2 linked regions of the Rhodopseudomonas palustris genome follow. The protein of the gene in region 1 binds, or shares a complex with, the protein of each later gene. Links are inferred from orthologs where the notes say so. Each region holds a gene or a part of one and is shown on either strand. Other genes may lie near its edges. The genes, in order: RPPS3_RS12455 and pnp.

Region 1 (7,639 bases):
ATCGAGACGCACAGCGAGACGCGTCATGCGCTGACCGGCGAAGCACTGCTCGCCGCGCACCGCAAGGCGCCGCTGAAGGGCGTGCTGGTCGGCAGCCCCGCCAATCCGACCGGCACGATGATGACGCGCGAGGCGCTGACCGAACTGATCGCGGTCGCCGAGAGCGAAGGCATCCGCTTCATCTCCGACGAGATCTATCACGGTCTCGACTACGCGTTCCCCGCGGTCACCGCTGCGGAGCTGTCGCCGAATGCAGTGGTGATCAACTCGTTCTCGAAGTACTTCTGCATGACCGGCTGGCGTGTCGGCTGGATGGTGCTGCCGGAAAATCTGGTGCGGCCGGTCGAGCGTCTGCAGCAGAATCTGGCGATCTCGGTGCCGACGCTGTCGCAGATCGCCGCCGAGGCGGCGTTCGACGGCCGCGACGAGATGGAAGCGGTCAAGCGCGGCTATGAAGAGAACCGCGCGATTCTGATCGAGGGCCTGCCGAAGGCGGGCCTCACCGAGTTCCTGCCGGCCGACGGCGCGTTCTATCTGTACGCCGACGTCTCGGCCTTCACCGCCGACAGCTACGACTTCACCAAGCGGATGCTGGAAGAGGCGAGGGTGGCGGCGACCCCGGGCATCGACTTCGATCCGGTGCGCGGCAAGAGTTTCGTGCGGTTTTCCTACGCCCGTTCGGCCGACGACATGCGCGAGGCGGTGCGCCGGATCACGGACTGGCTTGCACGATAATTTCGTCTGAATGACTGGATCGGCAATTTCGCTGCTTGATCTGAGCGGCATTTCGTCGCTATAGGCTCCCGCGACTAATTCCTCTCGGGAGAATTCCCTTGCCGCTCGGTTCGTCCGCGCCGCCCAGGATAGGCGGCCACACCGCGCTCGCAGCCGATTTGTGGCCGCGGCGCACGGACGGATTCTCCGCCTGGTTGCGGATCGCGGTTTTGATCGCGTTCGGCTCGGTGTTGCTGGCGCTGTCCGCCAAGGTCAACCTGCCGCTGCCGCTGGTTCCGATGACGCTGCAGACGCTGGTTGTGGTGCTGATCGGCGCCGCCTACGGCGCGCGGCTCGGCGCCGCGACCGTGCTCGCCTATCTGGCGGAAGGCGCCGCCGGCCTGCCGGTGTTCGCCGGGCCGGTGGGCGGGCTGGCGCCGCTGCTCGGCCCGACCGCCGGTTATCTGGCCGGCTTCGTGGTCGCCGCCGTCCTGGTCGGCTGGTGCGCCGAACGCGGCTTCGACCGCTCGGTGGCCAAGCTGTTCGCCGCAATGCTCGCCGGCCACCTCACCATTCTGACGCTCGGCTTCGCCTGGCTCGCCTTCGGGCTCGATCTCGGCCTCACCAAGGCGTGGTGGGTCGGGGTGGTTCCGTTCCTCGCCGGCTCGCTGGTCAAGTCCGCGCTCGGCGCGGCCTTGCTGCCCGCGGTGCGCCGCATCGTCGACCGCCAACGCTGACGGTTCGTTCTTCAATCGACTAGGTCGACCGGGACTGCCTGCGGTCGGCCAGCAACGTCTTTTCGTTCGACAGGCATCAAGCGAGTGGAGTGATCGCCATGTCGGCAACGACCCATATCGATGCACCAGCACTGCCGCAACGCGGCAAGTCGAAGCCCTTCTACAAGGTGCTTTACGTCCAGGTGCTGTTCGCGATCGTGGTCGGCGTGCTGGTCGGCTGGCTGTCGCCGCACCTCGCCACCAACGAATGGATCAAGGCGCTCGGCGACGGCTTCGTCAAGCTGATCAAGATGGTGATCGCGCCGATCATCTTCTGCACCGTGGTGTCGGGCATCGCCCATATTCAGGACGCCCGCAAGGTCGGCCGCGTCGGCGTCAAGGCGCTTTTGTATTTCGAAGTGGTGTCGTCCTTCGCGCTGCTGCTCGGCCTGATCGTCGGCAACATCTTCCAGGTCGGCCACGGTCTCGCCGCCAAACCGGACGCCGGTGCGGTGGCGAAATACGTCGATCAGGCCAGCCATCTGAAGGCGGTCGACTTCGTGCTGCACATCATCCCGGATAGCGTGGTCGGCGCTTTTGCGCAGGGCGACATCCTGCAGGTGCTGCTGTTTGCGGTGCTGTTCGGCTTCTCGCTGATGGCGCTGGGCGAGCGCGGCCATCGGCTGCGCGACGTGATCGACGATGCCGCGCACGCGGTGTTCGGCGTCATCGCCATCGTGATGAAGGCGGCGCCGATCGGTGCGTTCGGCGCGATGGCCTTCACCATCGGCAAATACGGCCCGGCCGCGCTCAGCAACCTGCTCGGGCTGGTGCTGTTGTTCTATGCCACTGCCGCGCTGTTCGTGGTGCTGGTGCTCGGGTTGATTGCGCGGTTCGTCGGCTTCAACATCTTCAAGTTCATCGCCTACATCAAGGACGAGCTCTTGATCGTGCTCGGCACCTCGTCGTCGGAAAGCGCGCTGCCGCAGCTGATGGAAAAGCTGGAGCGGCTCGGCTGTTCGAAGTCGGTGGTCGGCCTCGTGGTTCCGACCGGCTACTCGTTCAACCTCGACGGCACCAATATCTACATGACGCTGGCGACGCTGTTCATCGCCCAGGCGCTCGGCATCGAACTGACCTTCAGCCACCAGGTCGCAATCCTGTTGGTGGCGATGCTGACTTCGAAGGGCGCCAGCGGCGTCACCGGCGCCGGCTTCGTGACGCTCGCGGGCACGCTCGCCGCGGTCAATCCGGCGCTGCTGCCGGGGATGGCGATCGTGTTCTCGATCGACAAGTTCATGAGCGAAGTCCGCGCGCTGACCAACATCACCGGCAACGGTGTTGCTGCGGTGTTCGTGTCGTGGTGGGAAGGCGAACTCGACCACGACCGCCTGCACGCCAATCTCAACCGCACCATCGATCCGTCCGACGTCGAGACGGCCGTCACCACCGGCTGACGCCGTCGCTGCAACATTCGCTCTGATCACGAGATGCCCGCGCTCGCCGCGGGCATCGGCGTTTTGGGGGCTCTGTTTCGCAGGTGTGAGCGGTCCGCAGAGTCCTACGAGACGACGGAAGCGCCATCGGACATGAAGCAATAGCGCTCGGTCAAATAAGAGGCCCATGGATCGTCTGCCCCTGCCTCGCGGAGAGTCGGCAGAAACAGATCCTCGATGGTACGATTGACGAAATCGTTCGGGCGCACGAGGAGTGAGCGGAATACATCGAACGCATCGGTGCCCAATGCGAGCTCACGCAGAGGGGGCGAGGTGACGCGGTGCAGGGCGCGATTGCCGGCCGGTGAGATGTGCAGAACCCGAACACGGCGCACGCCACCGTGCTGCGCCAGCTGCATGCGGTGCGCCAGCATCTGTTGACGGAGCAGTTGATAGAAGGGCTCGTAGAAGAAGTCCGTCAGATTGAGCATTGGATTCCGTTTCAACGGTCCGTTCGGATCGAATGCGATTGCGGTATAGCGACTGCATCGTTCGCAGTTGCCTTTCTTTGGGATCGGGGCTCCGTACTTTTCTGTGTATTTCCATTCGATCAGCAGAAATTCCGGGCCTTGATCCGTGCAGAATCTGACGACGGCATCGGCGCAGGTCGAGTTGGCGCCGCGCTGAAGCGGCTTTCCCTTCTTACTCTCGTTCAGGTAGTCGTGCCCGCCACCGTTCCATTCGAAGCCGACGTACCATGGCCGTCCGTCAGGGCCATCTTCGACCGGCATCATATCGGGCGGGGCGATGTCGAGAGCGCGGCCGATCAATTGCGAGAGGCGGCCGGGCTGTTCAGCCAACGGCATCAGAAAGTTGAGGCAGCATTGCTGAGACGACAGCGCGTGGTTGGCATGGCGGTGCCAGCTAATTCTGTACTTCGAGAAGTACTGCTCGGCAGTGCTCCTGATCATCGGCGCCAGGAGCTGCGCCTTCTCGCTCGGGTCCACCCGATAGGGTGAGTTCTGATAGCGAGTACGGGTCGGTAGCGTTTGGTCCAGAAAGGCGGTCTGGCGTAGCCGCTCGCCGACTTCGAATCTCGATGACGAGCGGCGACTGTTTGGGGTGCTCTCAGGCCGAGTATCCATGGGCAATATCCATGATTTGAAATGTGGCGATGGTCGCAAACCGACCGCTGGCGGCTGAAATGAAAATGCCCGCGGCGTGCGCGGGCATTTTGGAAGCTGTTGTCTTGATGGCGGCTTAATTGCCGCCGCCGAACCGGCGGGACCACCAGCCGACCCGGCGCGGGGCGGTGGAGGAGGGCTCCTGCGCGGGCTGCTCGGCTGCTTGCGTTGCTGCCTCGGCGGCCGGGGCTTCTGCCGCAGGCGCGGCTGCTACGGGCTGCTCGGCCTCAGCGGTCGGCTCGGGCTGCACGTCGGCTGCAGCTTCCGTCGTTGCGTCGGAGGCGGCCTGCGCGCCGAAGCTCACCTTTTCGCGAACCGTGGAGCGGCGACGCGCAGCCTTCTTCGCGGCGCTGTCGTCTTCGGCGGATGCGTCGCCGCTGTCGAGTGCGGCGGCTGCGGCTGCCGTGTGCTGCGGTTCGGACGGCACAGTGTCCTGCGGCGCGGCGTGATGCGGCTGTTCGGTCTCGGCTGCCGGTTCGAAGCTCGGCTGCACCGACGGGCTGCCGCCGTCGAAGTCGGCGACCGCATCGGCGGATTCTGCTTCGTCGGTTGCGTTCAGTTCGTCGCTGATCGAGCCGACCACGCCGGCCTCGGTCTCGGTGCCATCCGCAGTGCCACGACGGCGGCGGCCACCACGGCGACCGCGGCGGCGCGGACGGCGTTCGCCGTTCTCGCCCTGGTCGGCGCGGACTTCGGCCTCGCTGTCATCTTCACCGGCCTCGTCGCCTTCGTCAGCTTCGCCGACCTGTTCGACGCCTTCGGTCACGAACGGCTGCTCGCCGTCTTCGCCCACTGCACCGGCCTCGGCGGCGTCACGCGGCTCGCCCGACCGCCGACGACGGCGGCGCCGACGACGCTTGCGGCCTTCGCCTTCGCTCTCGCCGGCTTCGCTGCCCTGATCCTCGGCGAGGCCGACGGTCTCGTCGGTCTCGATCTCGGCTTCGAAATCGTAGCCGTCGTCATCCTCGGGCTCGTCGAGCGGCGCCGGGGAGGCGGCGATCTGCGCCGCGAGCAGCGCCTTGGCGGTCTCCAGCGTGTGGACCTGTTCGCCGCGGTCGATCACGAACGACTGCTGGCCGCTGACGGTCGGGTCCGCCAGTACCGACAGCGACACCCGGAAGCCGGTCTCGAGGTCGCGCAGATGGCCGCGCTTGTGGTTGAGCACGTACAGCGCCACGTCGGTGCGGGTGCGCACGATCAGATTGTGCGTGGCGCCCTTCATCAGCACCTCTTCGAGGCCGCGCAGCAATTGCAGCGCCACCGAGGACACCGAGCGGACGTGGCCCGAGCCGCCGCAATGCGGGCAGGGCTCGGTCGAGCTTTCCAGCACGCTGGCGCGGATGCGCTGGCGCGACATTTCGAGCAGGCCGAAATGCGAGATGCGGCCGACCTGGATGCGGGCGCGATCCTGCCGCAGGCAGTCGCTGAGCTTGCGCTCGACTGCGCGGTTGTTGCGCTTCTCGTCCATGTCGATGAAGTCGATGACGATCAGGCCGGCGAGGTCGCGCAGCCGGAGCTGCCGGGCGACTTCTTCGGCGGCCTCCATGTTGGTCTTGAGCGCGGTATCCTCGATGTGGTGCTCGCGGGTCGAGCGACCCGAGTTGACGTCGATCGAGACCAGCGCTTCGGTCTGGTTGATGACGATGTAGCCGCCGGAGCGAAGCTGCACGGTCGGCGAGAACATCGCGTCGAGCTGGCTCTCGACGCCCATCCGCGAGAACAGCGGCTGGCCGTCGCGATACAGCTTCACCGCGCGGACCTGCGAGGGCATCAGCATGTGCATGAAGTCGCGGGCTTCGCGATAGCCGGCTTCGCCGGCCACCAGCACTTCATCGATCTCCTTGTTGTAGAGATCGCGCAGCGAGCGCTTGATCAGCGAGCCTTCTTCATAGACCAGCTTCGGCGCCTGCGAGTTCAGCGTGACGTCGCGCACCGTCTCCCACATCCGGATCAGGTATTCGAAGTCGCGCTTGATCTCGGGCTTGGTCCGTGAGGCGCCGGCGGTGCGCAGGATCACGCCCATGCCTTCCGGCACGTCGAGGTCCTGCACCACTTCCTTCAGCCGCGAACGATCCTGGGCCGAGGTGATCTTGCGGCTGATGCCGCCGCCGCGGGCGGTGTTCGGCATCAAAACAGCGTAGCGGCCGGCGAGCGACAGGTAGGTGGTGAGCGCCGCACCCTTGTTGCCACGCTCTTCCTTGACGACCTGCACCAGCATCACCTGGCGGCGCTTGATGACTTCCTGGATCTTGTACTGCCGACGCGGACGGAAGGCGCGTTCCGGCACTTCCTCGAGCACGTCGTCACCGCCGACGGACTCGACGACGTCCTCTTCGGCTTCCTCTTCGTCGTCCTCTTCCTCGTCGTCCTCGGCTTCCGCCTCGGAGTCGGTCTCGACCTCGTGCTCGGCTTCAGCGTGATCGTCGTGCGCCCCGTGGACGTCGTCCGCCTCGTGGTGATCGTCGATCGGGAACGGCGCGTCCTCGGCGTAGCCGGCGCCTTCCTCAGCGTGGTCGTCGTCGTGCGCGTCGGTCTCGTCGTGCGACACCGCGGCCTGCGGGGCTTCGACCGGCGCGGGAGCTTCGGCAACCGCCGGCTGCTCGTTCGCGACGGGCTCGGCTGCAGCGCTCACCTCAGGCTCGGACGGAGCGGGTGCTTCGGACGGCGCGGCTTCGACGTGGCGGTGCTCGTGATCGTCGGAGGCGTGCGCGGCGTCGTGCTGCTCGGCGGTCTCACCCTCCGGCAGCTCGTGCATCAGGCGCTCGCCCTCGGCGTGCGCCTCGACCTCGTGCGCCTCGTGATGGTCGGCAGCCTCGTGCGGCTGCTCGGCCGCAACGTCGGCAACGGCTTCTACGATCTCGCTCTGCACCCGCTCGCCGTTGTTGCGGCGGCGATGGCTGCGATGCCGCGACCGGCGGCGGCTGGAGCGCTGCTCGCTTTCTTCTTCGGCTTCGCGGTGGGCGCGTTCGTCGGCTTCGATCAGGGCCTGCCGGTCGGCGACCGGGATTTGATAATAGTCGGGATGAATTTCGCTGAAGGCGAGGAAGCCGTGGCGATTGCCGCCATATTCGATGAAGGCGGCTTGCAGCGAGGGTTCGACCCGGGTGACTTTTGCGAGATAGATGTTGCCGCGGAGTTGTTTGCGCTGGGCGGTTTCGAAATCAAACTCTTCGACGCGGTTGCCACGGACCACGACCACCCGGGTCTCTTCCGGGTGGGTGGCGTCGATCAGCATCTTGTTGGCCATTTTTCAACTCATGTCGGCGAAGCGCGCGCGAAACGGCTCGCGCAAGCAGCGCGGCCGGCAGACGCGACGGTCCACCTGATTCGGGGGTGAGGGGAAGGCCGAAACGCATCGCGGTGTGCCGTGCCGGTCGGAGACCCGAGGCGACGCGCAAAGCGAAGCGAGAGCTTCGCGGCGGCGCGGCCTTTGCGTGGGTCGGTTTCGGCATCGCAGTCTGGCGCATTAAGCGTCGGCCCGTCTGAACAGGTGGCGGCTCGATCGGCCGCCGTGTCGTTTCGCTGATGGGCCGGCTCCGCGCCGAGGCGCTAAGCCGGAGTAGGGCATCCGGCAGGTGTGCCGAATGTG
Region 2 (6,880 bases), 2.2 Mb from region 1 along the record:
GTGATTCCCTCGTTGGCGCCGTATCTGCTGCCGAAGGTGCTGCCGCTGCTGCAACAGCGTTTCCCCGAGTTGCGGCTGGAGCTGCGGGAAAGCCAGACCCGCCCGCTGGTGGCCGACGTGGTGAGCGGCGTGCTCGATGCCGCGCTGCTGGCGCTGCCTGCCGGGCATTCCGATCTCGACGCGATTCCGCTGTTCGACGACCCGTTCCTGCTCGCCGTGCCGGCCGAGGATCCGCGCTCGGAACAGACGCCGATCGGGGTCGAGGAGATCGACCAGTCGCGGCTGATCCTGCTGGAGGACGGTCACTGCCTGCGCGACCAAGCACTGGCGTTTTGCGCCACTGCGCGCAATCGCGGCATTCAGATAGGTAGTGCCGGCACCGCCAGTTTCGGTGCGTCCAGCCTGACGACGGTGATTCAGATGGTCGCGGGCGGCTACGGCATCACGCTGATCCCGCAGATCGCCGCCGAGGTGGAGCGCCGTGATTCGCGGGTGAAGTTTCTGCGGCTGCGCCGGCCGCAGCCGGGCCGCAGCGTCGGCCTCGTCTTCCGCAAGACCTCGCCGCGCCGCGCCGACTTCGAGGCCTTCGGCGAGGTGGTGAAGCAGGGCATCATCGGCGACGTGCGGCGAGAGACCGCCGTCGCCTGAGACGGGCCGGTTCAGCCGGCCGCGATCGCGGCGGCTTCGGCGGCGGCGCGCTGCATGCTCGACGACATCTCGCTGGTCACCGTGCTCTGCTCCTCGACCGCCGCAGCCGTCGAGCTGACGTATTCGCTGACGTTCTGGATCGCCGTCTTGATCTTGCCGAGCGCGCCGACGACATCGCCGGAAATGCTGGTGAGATTGCCGATCTCGGCACCGATCTTGTCGGTCGCCTGCTTGGCCTGATTGGCGAGGTTCTTCACCTCCGCCGCCACCACGGCGAAGCCTCGGCCTGCTTCGCCGGCGCGCGCCGATTCGATCGTTGCATTGAGGGCCAGCAGGTTGATCTGCCCGGTGATGTGATTGATCAGTTCGACGATGCCGCTCATCGCCTGAGCCGCATCGTTCAGCTGGTTGGCCTGCGAGTCGGCGGCATCGACTTCGCCGACCGCGTTCATCGCCGTCTGCCGCGACTTGGTCATTGCTTCGGAAATCTCGCGCACCGAGGCGTTGAGTTCTTCCGCCCCGGCCGCAACCGACTCCATCATGGCGCGGACGCGTTCATTGCCCATCCGGGTCAGCACCTGCCGCGTCGTGTCGGTGGCGTACTTCACCACCTTGAACGGACGTCCATTGAGATCGAGGATCGGGTTGTACGACGCCTGGATCCAGACTTCCCTGCCACCCTTGCCGATCCGCTTATATTCCCCGGCTTGGTAATCGCCCCGTCCGAGCGCTGCCCAAAATGCCCGATAGGCCGCGGTCTCACGCTCGGCGGGATCGACGAACATGCTGTGGTGGCGGCCCTTGATCTCGCCCAGCGAGTAGCCGAGCGCGTGCAGGAAGTTGTCGTTGGCGTCCAGCACCGTGCCGTCGATGCCGAACTCGATCACCGCCTGCGACTTGCGGATCGCCTCGATCTGGCCGGAGAAGTCGGCGTTCTTCAGCTTCTGCGCCGTGACGTCGGTTGCGTATTTCACCACCTTGAACGGCTTGCCGCGCGCATCGAGGATCGGGTTGTAGGACGCCAGGATCCAGACCTCTTTGCCGCCCTTGCCGATCCGCTTGAACTCGCCAGGGAAGTATTCGCCGCGGTTGAGCCGTGACCAGAATTCACGGTAGTCGCTGCCGTCGCGCACCGATGGCTCGACGAACATGCTGTGATGCTTGCCCTTGATCTCGCCCAATGAGTACCCCATCGCGGCGAGAAAGTTATCGTTGGCTGTGAGGACGGTGCCGTCCATCGCAAACTCGATCACCGCCTGGGCGCGACCGATCGCCGCGAGCTTGCCGGCGTCTTCCAGCGAGTGGGTCTTCGCGGCGGTGATGTCGGCTGCAAACTTCACCACGCCGGTCGGCTTGCCGCTCTTGTCGAGGATGGGATTGTAGGACGCCTGAATCCAGACCTCACGCCCGCCCTTGCCGATGCGATGGAATTCGCCGGACTGATACTGACCGGCGCGCAGCGCGGTCCAGAATTCGCGATAGGCCGGGCTGTCGTGCTCGCTCGGATCGACAAACATGCTGTGATGCTTGCCTTTGATCTCGGGCAGCGAGTAGCCGAGCGCGGCCAGGAAATTATCGTTGGCATCAATGACGTTGCCGTCGAGATTGAACTCGATCACCGCCTGGGAGCGATTGAGCGCCGCGAGCATTGCTGCCGCGTGGTCATGACCGGCCGAGCGGGTGAAGGAGAACATTCCAGACCTTTCTCTGATACGGCCTCGCACGATGGCGCGACCACGAGGCAGAAGCTGGTCGCCATTTTGGTGAAGACGTCGTTAAGGTTGGCCTAGCCCCAGGGAAGCAGGCTGCACTCAATTACCGAATTTATTGCAACCCAGGATTCGTACGGAGAACTAACAACACGCGCACTGGTAGCGACCGACATCCGCTGCCCTACGGAAGATGCGGCCAAACAAAAAGGGCGGCCCGGTGAGGCCGCCCTTGCTGGTGATTACTTGCTGCGACGGAGCGTCGCGCCGATGAGCTTACTCGCCGGCAGCCTGCGCGGGGGCTTCGCCTTCGGCCTTGGCTTCCGCCTTCTGCTTGGCTTCGAGGTCTTCGCCGGTGGTCTGATCGACCACCTTCATCGACAGCCGGGTCTTGCCGCGGTCGTCGAAGCCGAGCAGCTTGACCTTGACCTTGTCGCCTTCCTTGACGACGTCGGAGGTCTTCTGCACGCGGCCGGCGGCGAGCTGGCTGATGTGTACCAGACCGTCCTTGGCGCCGAAGAAGTTCACGAAGGCACCGAACTCCATTACCTTGACGACGGTGCCTTCGTAGATCTCGCCGACTTCCGGATCGGAAGCGATCGACTTGATCCACTTGATCGCGGCCTTGATCGACTCGCCGTCGGATGAGGCCACCTTCACGGTGCCGTCGTCTTCGATGTTGACCTTGGCGCCGGTCTTTTCGACGATCTCGCGGATCACCTTGCCGCCGGTGCCGATCACTTCGCGGATCTTGTCGGTCGGGATCTTGAAGGTCTCGATCCGCGGCGCGTGTTCGCCGAGCTCGGCGCGGGCGCGGTCGAGTGCCTTGGACATCTCACCCAGGATGTGGATGCGACCGTCCTTGGCCTGACCGAGCGCCACCTTCATAATCTCTTCGGTGATGCCGGCGATCTTGATGTCCATCTGCAGCGAGGTGATGCCCGCCTCGGTGCCCGCCACCTTGAAGTCCATGTCGCCGAGGTGGTCCTCGTCGCCGAGGATGTCGGACAGCACCGCGAAGCGTTCGCCTTCCAGGATCAGGCCCATCGCGATACCCGCGGTCGGCCGCTTCAACGGCACGCCCGCGTCCATCAGCGCCAGCGAGGCACCGCACACCGACGCCATCGAGGACGAACCGTTCGACTCGGTGATCTCCGAGACGACGCGGATGGTGTAGGGGAACTCGTGATGCGGCGGCAGCACCGGATGGATCGCGCGCCACGCCAGCTTGCCGTGGCCGATCTCGCGGCGCTTGGTGCCGCCGAGGCGGCCGGTCTCGCCGACCGAGTAGGGCGGGAAGTTGTAGTGCAGCAGGAACGTCTCTTTGTACGTTCCGGACAGCGAGTCGACGTACTGCTCGTCTTCGCCGGTGCCGAGCGTGGTCACAACCATCGCCTGGGTTTCACCGCGGGTGAACAGCGCCGAACCGTGGGTCCGCGGCAGCACGCCGACCTGGGCCAGGATGTTGCGGACGGTCTTGCTGTCACGGCCGTCGATGCGCTTGCCGGTGTCGAGGATGTTCCAGCGAACGATCTTGGCCTCGAGCTCCTTGAACACGCCGGCGATGCGCAGCTTGTCGTATTTCGGCTCCTGGCCTTCCGGGAAGAAGTGCGCAATCGCCTTCTCCTTGACCTTGCCGACCGCGGCGTAGCGATCCTGCTTGACCGGGATGGCGTAGGCGGCACGAAGCTCCTGCTCGACCAGGCCGAGCATTTCCTTTTCGATCTCGCTGTCGTCGACGACGGTGAGTTCGCGCGGCTCCTTGGCGGCCTTCTCGGCGAGGTCGATGATCGCGTCGATCACCGGCTGGAAGTGGCGGTGACCGAACATCACGGCGCCGAGCATGATCTCTTCCGACAGCTCCTTGGCCTCGGATTCGACCATCAGCACCGCGTCGGCGGTACCGGCCACCACCAGCTCGAGCTGGGTTTCAGCCATCTCGTCGAGCACCGGGTTGAGCACGTATTCGTCGTTGATGAAGCCGACGCGGGCGGCGCCGATCGGGCCCTTGAACGGCACGCCGGACAGCGTCAGCGCCGCGGAGGCGGCGACCATCGCCAGCACGTCCGGATCATTCTCCATGTCGTGCGACAGCACGGTCACGATGACCTGGGTCTCGTTGCGCCAGCCGTCGGCGAACAGCGGACGGATCGGGCGGTCGATCAGACGGGAGACCAGCGTCTCCTTCTCGGTCGGACGGCCTTCACGCTTGAAGTAGCCGCCGGGAATGCGGCCAGCCGCGTAGGCCTTCTCTTGGTAGTCGACGGTGAGGGGGAGGAAGTCGACGCCTTCACGCGGCGCCTTGGCGGCCACCACGGTGGCGAGCACGACGGTCTCGCCATAGGTCGCGACGACGGCGCCGTCGGCCTGGCGGGCGACCTTGCCGGTTTCAAGCTTGAGGGGACGGCCACCCCAATCGATTTCCACGGAATGGATATTGAACATCGGGTCTTTCTTTCATCGGTTGTCGGGAAGACCGGACGCCAAATACCAAAAGACCATGCGCAAGATGGCGAGACGCTGACTGCGCGAGTGCACAAACAGCGTCCGGCGATCCTGCCATGGTCTTCAGTTGGGAAATGGCGTTCATTCCTCCCGGCTGCGGGGAAGACGCATCGGTCTTCGGTCCCGCACGGCGGGCTGGAGGCCCGTTGACGAGCTCAACCGCCGGAATGCGACTGAGCCGACTGACACGGGCGGATGGAAGACTCGCCCGTGCGAACATCTTGCTTCGGCCGTCGCGGACGTGTCGTGGCACATCCGCTTTGGCCGGGTTTCCGACGCCTCAGCGACGGATGTTGTGCTTTTCGAGCAGCGCCTTGTAGCGCGCTTCGTCCTTCTTCTTGATGTAGTCGAGAAGCGAACGGCGCGTCGACACCAGCTTCAACAGCCCACGGCGGGAGTGATTGTCCTTGGTGTGGGTCTTGAAGTGCGTGGTCAGGTTGTTGATGCGTTCCGACAGGATCGCGACCTGAACCTCGGGCGAGCCGGTATCACCGGCCTTGGTGGCGCTGGTCTTGATGACTTCCGCTTTGCGTTCTGCGGTAATCGACATCGTCAGATACTTTCCTTGCGAACGGCCGAGCTGGCAGTCAGCCCGGTGAGGTTGAAAACGCGCTTGGGGATGAGCTCGCCATTGCCGACTTCGGCGAGGGCCAGAAGCCGGCCTGCCACCGTGACATAGACTGTGCCGCTACAATGAGGCGCATCCCGTCCGCGCAACAAAACGGCCTGGCCCCGATGGAGCCTTGCCGCATCAGCCCGAGTGACGGCCAGCGCCGGGATGTCGTCCAGCGCGGTCTCAACGGGCAGTAGCGCGTCGGCGAGGCTACCCTCGCCGGACGCCGCTCTATCGCACAAAGCCTGTAGTTCTTCCAGCGGAATCATGTCCGACTCGTCGAACGGCCCGACCACTGTGCGGCGCAGCGCGCAGATATGGCCGTAGCAGCCGAGCAGCCGGCCCATGTCGCGGGCGAGCGCCCGCACATAGGTGCCCTTGCCGCACTCGGCTTCGAACACCGAGCGGCCGTCATCTCCATGTTCCACAAGGGTTAATTCGTGGATCTCGACCGGACGCGGGACCAGCGGCACGACCTCGCCATCGCGCGCCAGATCATAGGCGCGCTCGCCCTGGATCTTCACGGCCGAATATTGCGGCGGAACCTGCTCGATCACGCCGGTAAACCGCGGGAGCAGCGCCATGATCGCCTCGGCGGTCGGCCGCTCCGGGCTGGTGGCAACCGCGCGGCCCTCGGTGTCGTCGGTATCCCGCTCCTCGCCCCACGCCACAGTGAACCGGTAGCGCTTGCGGCCGTCCATCACGAACGGCACCGTCTTGGTGGCTTCGCCCATCGCGATCGGCAGGCCGCCGGAGGCGAGCGGGTCGAGGGTGCCGGCATGGCCGGCGCGCTTGGCCGAGAACAGCCGCTTCAGCACCGCGACCGCCTGGGTCGAGGTCATGCCGATCGGCTTGTCCAGCACCACCCAGCCATGGACGTCGCGCTTGTCGCGGCGCGGCTTGCCATTGCCGCCGCCGCGATTGGCGTTGCGCGGGTCGTTGTTGTCGCGCGGCTTACGGATCTGCGCGGCGGATTCGTCGGCGCCGGCGTGCTGCACGTCGTGCGGGGCGAGCAGGGCGTCGGGGGTGGTCACGGTCATTAATCCTGGTCCGAATTCGGTTCGAGGTCTTTCTGGACTGCCGGCGAGCGCAGCAGTTTGTCGATCCGCTCGGCCTCGGCGAAACGTTCGTCGATGCGGAAGCGGAGTTCGGGGGCGAACTTCAAATTGACGCGGTGGGCGATCTCCCCGCGCAGGAAGCGCTTGTGATGCTCGAGCGCGTCGAGCACGAGCTTCTCGTCGCGGCCGCCGAGCGGCATCACGTAGATGGTCGCGAGCTTGAGGTCGGGCGACATCCGCACCTCGGGCACGGTGACGAGGTGGCTTTCGAGCACCGGGTCGTGCACGCCGCCCTGGGCGAGGATCTCGGCCACGGCGTGGCGGATCAGCTCGCCGACGCGCAGCGA

Evidence for each region.
Region 2: the proteins of RPPS3_RS12455 (region 1) and pnp are in contact, whole or in part, in a cryo-EM structure (PDB 9QH0), measured with the Escherichia coli proteins. The link is inferred for Rhodopseudomonas palustris from one-to-one orthologs.

What each region holds. Positions count from the first base shown.
Region 1 is NZ_CP019966.1:2,696,150-2,703,788, forward strand. Bases 3,927-7,639 are described here. They hold RPPS3_RS12455 (ribonuclease E/G), read right to left. Parts: upstream 7,298-7,639; coding sequence 4,127-7,297; downstream 3,927-4,126. Other genes in these bases: RPPS3_RS12450 (PGN_0703 family putative restriction endonuclease), read right to left, coding at 3,927-4,011. Outside these bases: RPPS3_RS12435 (pyridoxal phosphate-dependent aminotransferase), read left to right, coding at 1-735; RPPS3_RS12440 (biotin transporter BioY), read left to right, coding at 894-1,451; RPPS3_RS12445 (dicarboxylate/amino acid:cation symporter), read left to right, coding at 1,550-2,887; more of RPPS3_RS12450, read right to left, coding at 2,992-3,926. UniProt on the Escherichia coli protein: Endoribonuclease that plays a central role in RNA processing and decay. Required for the maturation of 5S and 16S rRNAs and the majority of tRNAs. Also involved in the degradation of most mRNAs.
Region 2 is NZ_CP019966.1:472,736-479,615, forward strand. The notes cover bases 2,219-5,172. They hold pnp (polyribonucleotide nucleotidyltransferase), read right to left. Parts: upstream 4,803-5,172; coding sequence 2,634-4,802; downstream 2,219-2,633. Other genes in these bases: RPPS3_RS02255 (methyl-accepting chemotaxis protein), read right to left, coding at 2,219-2,342; rpsO (30S ribosomal protein S15), read right to left, coding at 5,143-5,172. Also shown: RPPS3_RS02250 (LysR substrate-binding domain-containing protein), read left to right, coding at 1-648; more of RPPS3_RS02255, read right to left, coding at 660-2,218; more of rpsO, read right to left, coding at 5,173-5,412; tRNA pseudouridine(55) synthase TruB, read right to left, coding at 5,415-6,515; 30S ribosome-binding factor RbfA, read right to left, coding at 6,515-6,880. UniProt on the Escherichia coli protein: Involved in mRNA degradation. Catalyzes the phosphorolysis of single-stranded polyribonucleotides processively in the 3'- to 5'-direction. Also involved, along with RNase II, in tRNA processing.